Linked DNA regions of Methylacidimicrobium sp. AP8. The protein of the gene in region 1 interacts with the protein of each later gene in a pairwise test. Links are inferred from orthologs where the notes say so. Each region holds a gene or a part of one and is shown on either strand. Other genes may lie near its edges.

Region 1 (3,580 bases):
TCGGAAACGGACAGGAGATATCGCAACGGAGCCCGACGACGAGTCAGGCCTCCGCTCTCTCTCACCGGGAGGGCGTTTCGCGGTATCCGGCCGAGGTGACGGCGACGAGGGCCTCGCGCATGACGGAGATGGGAGCGGGCGTAGATGTCCAGAGTTCGAAAGCCAGGGCTGCCTGGTGAAGGAGCATTCCGAGCCCGTTCGCCGCTCGAGCACCCCTTTCCCGCGCGGCTTCGAGCAGGGGCAGCTTGGTCGGCCAGTAACGAAGATCCAAAACAAAATTCTTGGGACCGAAGAGCCGATCCAGAAATCCAGGATCCTGCAAGAAAAGAGGATCCTCGGCGACCGACGAGACGATCAAGTCGGCGTTCGCAGCCGCTTCCGCAAGGGCGGCTTTCTCCCAAGGTACGACGGTGATCCGTGAGCGTTGTTCCAGTTCGGCAGCGAGCGAAGAAGCCTTGGAAGCCGTGCGGTTCGCGAGGAGAAGAAGAGGGCAACCTTCCCAAGACGCTTGGCGCGCGAGCGCGGCCCCCGCGCCGCCAAGCCCCAGGAAGAGAATACGCAAATCGCGGAGGGAGACCGAAAAGGCTTCCTCTACCGCGAGCACCCACCCTCGTCCGTCGGTGTTGTAACCCTCGAGAACCCCGTTCTCGTGCAGCACCGTATTGACCGAGCCGAGCCGGATGGCGCTCGTCGCTCGCCGCTGGCAGAGCCGATACATCTCCTGCTTGAGGGGAGCCGTGCAGTTCCATCCGGAAAAGCCGATCGTTTTCAGCCGATCGACGGCGGCGGCGAGCCCGGCGGTGTCCACCTCGAGACGGCCGTATCCTCCGGGCCAGCCGACGGCGGCGAACGCGGCTTGATGGATGGCCGGGGACAAGGAATGGGAGATCGGAAGGCCCAGAACCGCATACGACTTGGGCCAGGGGAGCACTTCCGGAAGTGTGGGAAGGTGCCAGATTGGACTTGCGGCGTCGGGCATATAGGGGAATGCTCTGATATAGGATATAGGGGAGAAGAGAAGGATCGACAACCCTGGCTTCTCGCGCACGATGTCCGAGGATTCGCTCTATCCAGTCCGCCGGGCATGGACCCTGAGGAGAAGATCGGTGGGAGGGGCGAGCCAAGACTCGTCCGGTCGGTGATGCCACTTCCGGAAATTTCCGAAGCGCTGCTCAGGTCCTACGAAAAGGATGGCGGAATCAATCGGGCCGATCGGTCCAATCTTCCTTCCAAGCCTGCGGTCGCCCGGATGATGGAAGATCTGCTCGCGCTCCTCTTCCCGGGCTTCCATTCTCCTCCTCCCCGCTCCTCCCGCGACCTCTCCAACTTCGTCGAGGAGCGGCTGGCGCGCCTCCATCGCAGCCTGACCGAGCAGCTTCGGAAGAGCTTGGGTCCCAAGGCGGAAGCTGCCGGGGAGGACGAGGAGGTGGCACGTTGGTTTTTGGCCCGACTTCCCGAAACCCGAGAGCAACTGGCCACCGACGTGGAGGCGACATTTTCCGGCGATCCGGCTGCGGCAAGCCCAGAGGAAGTCCTCCTGGCCTATCCCGGAGTGGAAGCGATCGCCACCTACCGGTTGGCCCACCTCCTTTACCTGCGCGGCGTGCCGCTGTTGCCGCGGATGATGACCGAGTGGGCGCATGGCCGGACCGGGATCGATATCCATCCGGGTGCGGAAATCGGTCCGTATTTTTTCATCGATCACGGAACGGGCATCGTGATCGGGCAGACTTGCCGGATCGGCAGGGCCGTAAAGATCTACCATGGCGTGACCCTCGGAGCGCGGTCGACGGCCGGCGGCAGAAAACTGCAAGGAACCAAGAGACATCCGACCATCGAGGATTATGTGACCATCTATCCCGGCGCGACCATCCTCGGAGGAGAGACAGTGATCGGGGCACATAGCGTGATCGGCGGAAACGTCTGGCTCACCGAAGCCGTGCCGCCCTACTCCGTAGTGACGTTGGTCCAACAGGAAACGCAAGTGCGGAAGCGCGGATCGGACCCCGGGACCGCAGCAGGCGCATGAAGCGGATCTATCTCGACTACAATGCGACTGCGCCGTTGGATTTTCGCGCCCGAGCGGCGATGGAGCCCTATCTGGACCTGCGGGGCAATCCCTCGAGCCAGCATGCGGAAGGGAGACGGGCGCGCGCCGCGATCGATCTTGCTCGGGAGCGAATTGCCGCGCTGCTGCGGGTGAAGCCGCGGGAGATCGTTTTCGTATCGAGCGGCAGCCAGAGCAACTCTCTCGGTATCCTCGGCCTGGCGCGTGCGCTCCGGGGCAAGGGCAATCATCTGATCTGCTCGGCGATCGAACATCCCGCGGTGTCCCAATCAATGGCCTACCTAGAGAGGGAAGGCTTCTTGGTGTCGCGGGCGCCTGTCGATCGGTTCGGAATGGTCGATCCCGAGGCGTTGGCGGCGATCCTGCGGCCGGAGACGATTCTTGTCTCCATTCTTTCGGCCAGCAACGAGGTAGGCACCCGTCAACCGATGCGGAAGATCGGGCGGATCTGCGCCGAAAGGGGGGTCGTATTGCATAGCGACGTCGTCCAGAGCGCCGGAAAGGAAGATCTCTGCTTTTCGGAATGGGGTGTCTCGTCCGCCAGCTTGGCTGCCCACAAATTCGGCGGTCCGCTGGGTGCGGCCGTCCTGTACGTCCGCAGCGGCCTTCACCTCGACCGCGTCATCTTCGGCGGAGAGCAGGAGGGAGGCCGTTGGCCGGGCACGGAAAACGTGGCGGCGATCGTCGGAATGGCGGAAGCCCTAGCTTGGGCGGAGGAAGAGCGGAAGGCCGGATCGATCCGCCAATGGGAACTGACGGAAAGGCTCTGGCAGGGGATCGCCGATCTTCCTGGCATCCGGAGATGGGGCCACCCGAGCCAGAGATTGACAAACACCCTAGCCGTCAGCTTCTCGCAGTTGGACGGGGAGAGCCTCCGGATCGCTCTTGACTTAGAAGGAATCGCCGTGTCCGGGGGGTCCGCATGCTCCTCCGGCGCCCTCCGCCCCTCTCCGGTGCTCCTGGCGATGGGAGCGAGCGAGGCGGAAGCCCGCTCGATGGTCAGGTTTTCCATCGGACCGGGAATCGGTTCGGAAGAGATCGAGGAGACGATTAGGCGATTCCGTAAGGTCGTCTCACGGGTAGAAGCTTGCTCCTTCGCTCAGAAGAAAGCGGGATAGACCTTCGCGGAAGGGCAGGAACTCGATGCCGAGATCCTTCGCCGCAAGGGTTGCATCCCCGATGTTCCCCTCTTCGAGCATGAGAAGGGGCTCGCGCCCGATCGGCAGCGGGGACGGAAGGCCCTCGGCGAAGCGGGCCAATGTGCGGGCGAGCGGCCAGGGAATGGGAAGGAGGAGGACGGGCCGCGACCGCAGGCTGAGCAGGCCCATCCCGCCCCAGGAGGCGAGTAGGATGCCCCACCCTTCCGGAGAAAGGCCGCCGGCCAGCCCGAGGAGGGCCGAGGCGGGAAAAAGGGCGAAGATCGCCGCGAAGAGGAGGAGGCGTGCGGCGATCCGAGCGCGGGAGGGGCTGCGGCAGATCGGCCGCTGTTCGCTTTCCAGGAGAAGGGAGCAG
Region 2 (2,907 bases), 160 kb from region 1 along the record:
GAAGCGCGAGGATCTTGCGCTCCCGGGGATCGAGGGTGGGCAGGAGCTCCATCACGGTCTTTCGTAAGTTTTCGTTTTGAATGATGGAAGCGGGATCGATCGCGCTTTCGTCCTTGACAAGCTCTCCGAGCGAGGTACCGTCCTCCTCCTCTCCCACGGTCGCGTTGAGGGAAGCGGGCTGAATCGCAATCGTGCGCAGCTCTCCCACGCGGGCGGAGGAGATGCCGAGCTCCTGGGCCAATTCGTCGTCGGTCGGTTCGCGGCCGAACTCCTCCGCCAGCCGGCTCGCCGTCCTCCGCATCCGAGCGATCTTGTCGACCAAATGCACGGGCAGGCGGATCGTCTTGCTCTGGTTGGCCAGCGCCCGCTTGATCGATTGCTTGATCCACCAGGCGGCATAGGTGCTTAGCTTTCCGCCTTTGGACGGATCGAAGCGGTCGACCGCTTTCATCAACCCGATATTGCCCTCGGAAATCAGGTCGAGGAGAGGGAGACCGCTGGTCGCGTAATCATGGGCGATCTTCACGACCAGCCTCAGGTTGGCCTGGATCATCTTCTGGCGGGCGGCCGCATCTCCCTTTTGGATCCGATGAGCCAGCTCCACCTCCTCCTCTCGGCTCAAGAGGGGGATTTGGCTGATTTCCCGCAGATAGAGTTTGAGCGCTGAGTCGTTGTCGATCATGCCAAATCGGGAATACGCAAGGGACTGCCCGAGTGTTTAGCCAGCCTGTCTCAGAAGCGATTTCCAGTGGCTAGCGAAATAGGCCCGGCTGCTATCGGGCCTTCGACTTTTCGGCCCTTATCGCAGCATCTCGCCATACAACACCGGGACAACCACTACGTCCCGCCTTGCATTCAGGCTCATCGGCCCGGGCCCCGGGCACGAACTTCATGAGCCACGCAGTGTAGGATTGAGCTAGAAATCGGACTTCGCAATCAAAAAGAACGTCGACATCCTATGTATGGAGTGGGACGGACGCAGGCCCAAGCGGAAAAGCGCTGGGGATCCGCCGGAGCTTACAAGGAACCCACGCGACGGCGAGCTTCTTCGGCAAGAGCCGTGCTCAGGTAGCGCTCCCCGGTGCTGGCGGCAACCGCGACAATGAGCTTGCCTCGATTCTCCGGCCTCTTGGCGATCTCAAGCGCAGCGTGAACGGTCGCACCCGTGGAAATCCCGGCCAGGATCCCCTCTTCGGCAGCCAATCGACGCGCCATCGCAAACGCATCGGCGTCGGCGACGCAGAAGGTCTCGTCGACGACGGAGAGGTTGAGATTCTTGGGGACGAAGCCGGCCCCGATTCCTTGGATCTTATGAGGGCCCGGCTTCAGCGGCTCCCCTCGCAATGCCTGGGAGATGACGGGCGACCCGAGAGGCTCGACGGCGACGGTGCGGAAACTCGGCTTGCGCGCCTTGATCACTTCGCCGACGCCGGAGATCGTGCCTCCGGTGCCCACCCCGGACACGAAAATATCGATGGCCCCCTCCGTATCCGCCCAAATCTCTTCGGCTGTGGTGCGCCGGTGGATGTCCGGGTTGGCGGGGTTTTCGAACTGCTGCGGAATCCAGGAGTTGGCTCGCTTTTCTTTCAGGACCATGGCCTGACGAATGGCGCCGGCCATCCCTTCGGCGGCCGGGGTAAGCACCAAATTGGCTCCCAACAGGGCCAGCAGCGTTCGGCGCTCCACGCTCATGCTCTCCGGCATCGTCAACGTCAGGCGATATCCCTTGGCGGCTGCTACAAAGGCCAGGGCGATGCCCGTATTGCCGGAGGTTGGTTCGATGATTTCGGTCTCTGCGTTGAGGAGCCCTTCTCGTTCTGCGGCCTCGATCATGGCGGCTCCGATCCGGTCCTTGACGCTGCCAAGCGGGTTGAAAAATTCCGCCTTCAGCACTACCCTTGCCTCAATTCCTCGTGCGAGCCGGTTGAGCTGAATGAGAGGGGTGCGTCCGATTGTCGCGATCACCGTGGGGAAGATCGACATGGCTGGCTCTCTATAGAGTTTGAGAACATATGTCAAGCTCGCACCTCGGGCTGGAAGGATGAATGACGGGCGGAGCGAGCTTCGGGTGGGACGGCTTGGGGACGATGAGTTCTCTCCGAAGAAGATCCTGATCCTCAAGTTCAGTTCGCTCGGGGACGTCGTCCAAGCGCTTCCGGTGGCCTCCGGCCTGCGGCGCCGATGGCCATCGGCCGAAATCCATTGGATGGCTTTCGCTCCGTACCGAGAGCTGTTCACGGACCACCCGGCGATCGACCGCTTTGTCGAGTTTCCCCGGCGGCGAAGCACGCCGTCCCGGCTCCTCCTCGATCTCGCGCACTGCCTCGCGAGCGTCCGGAGAGAGCGGTACGATTTGCTTATCGATCTTCAAGGGCTTTTGCGCAGCGGCATTCTCTGTCTCTTGAGCGGGGCGAAGCGGCGGATCGGCCCGTGGAACGGACGGGAGGGTTCGATTCTGGTGTATCGTGAGCGGGTCATGCCTCCTCCGCCGCCAGCCCAGGAGCGGTACCTCGCTTTCCTCCGCTACTTGGGGGTCCCTGAGGGACCCGTGGATTATGGACTGGATGCCGGATCGCTGCCGATGTCCGGATTGCCGAGCGGGCGCTACGTGGTATTGCATCCGTACGCGCGGTGGAGGACAAAGCTCTGGCCCTGGCGCTATTATGGAGAACTGGCGCGATCCGTTCCGGATCTTTGCTTCGTGGTGATGGGGGTAGGGCCCTGGTTCCCCTTGGAGGCGAAAAACGTGGTCGACTTGCGCGGCTCCCTTCCCATGCGGCAGATGATGGCGATCCTGGGCCATGCGAAGGCGGTGGTGGGCCCCGATTCCGGTCCCGCTCACTTGGCGGCGGCTCTCGGGGTGCCTACCCTGATTCTCTTCGGTCCGACCGACTGGCGGGAATCCGC

Evidence for each region.
Region 2: the proteins of epsC (region 1) and cysK interact in binary tests that used the Escherichia coli proteins (3 or more experiments, as listed by UniProt). The link is inferred for Methylacidimicrobium sp. AP8 from one-to-one orthologs.

Annotation. Positions count from the first base shown.
Region 1 is NZ_LR797830.1:2,297,237-2,300,816, reverse strand. What follows is about bases 213-3,085. They hold epsC (serine O-acetyltransferase EpsC), read left to right. Parts: upstream 213-1,141; coding sequence 1,142-2,029; downstream 2,030-3,085. Other genes in these bases: MTHMO_RS10740 (cysteine desulfurase family protein), read left to right, coding at 2,026-3,085; MTHMO_RS10750 (shikimate dehydrogenase), read right to left, coding at 213-979. Outside these bases: more of MTHMO_RS10750, read right to left, coding at 62-212; more of MTHMO_RS10740, read left to right, coding at 3,086-3,186; MTHMO_RS10735 (complex I NDUFA9 subunit family protein), read right to left, coding at 3,142-3,580.
Region 2 is NZ_LR797830.1:2,134,144-2,137,050, reverse strand. It holds cysK (cysteine synthase A), read right to left. Parts: upstream 1,984-2,907; coding sequence 1,018-1,983; downstream 1-1,017. Other genes in the region: MTHMO_RS09945 (glycosyltransferase family 9 protein), read left to right, coding at 2,042-2,907; MTHMO_RS09955 (RNA polymerase sigma factor RpoD/SigA), read right to left, coding at 1-682.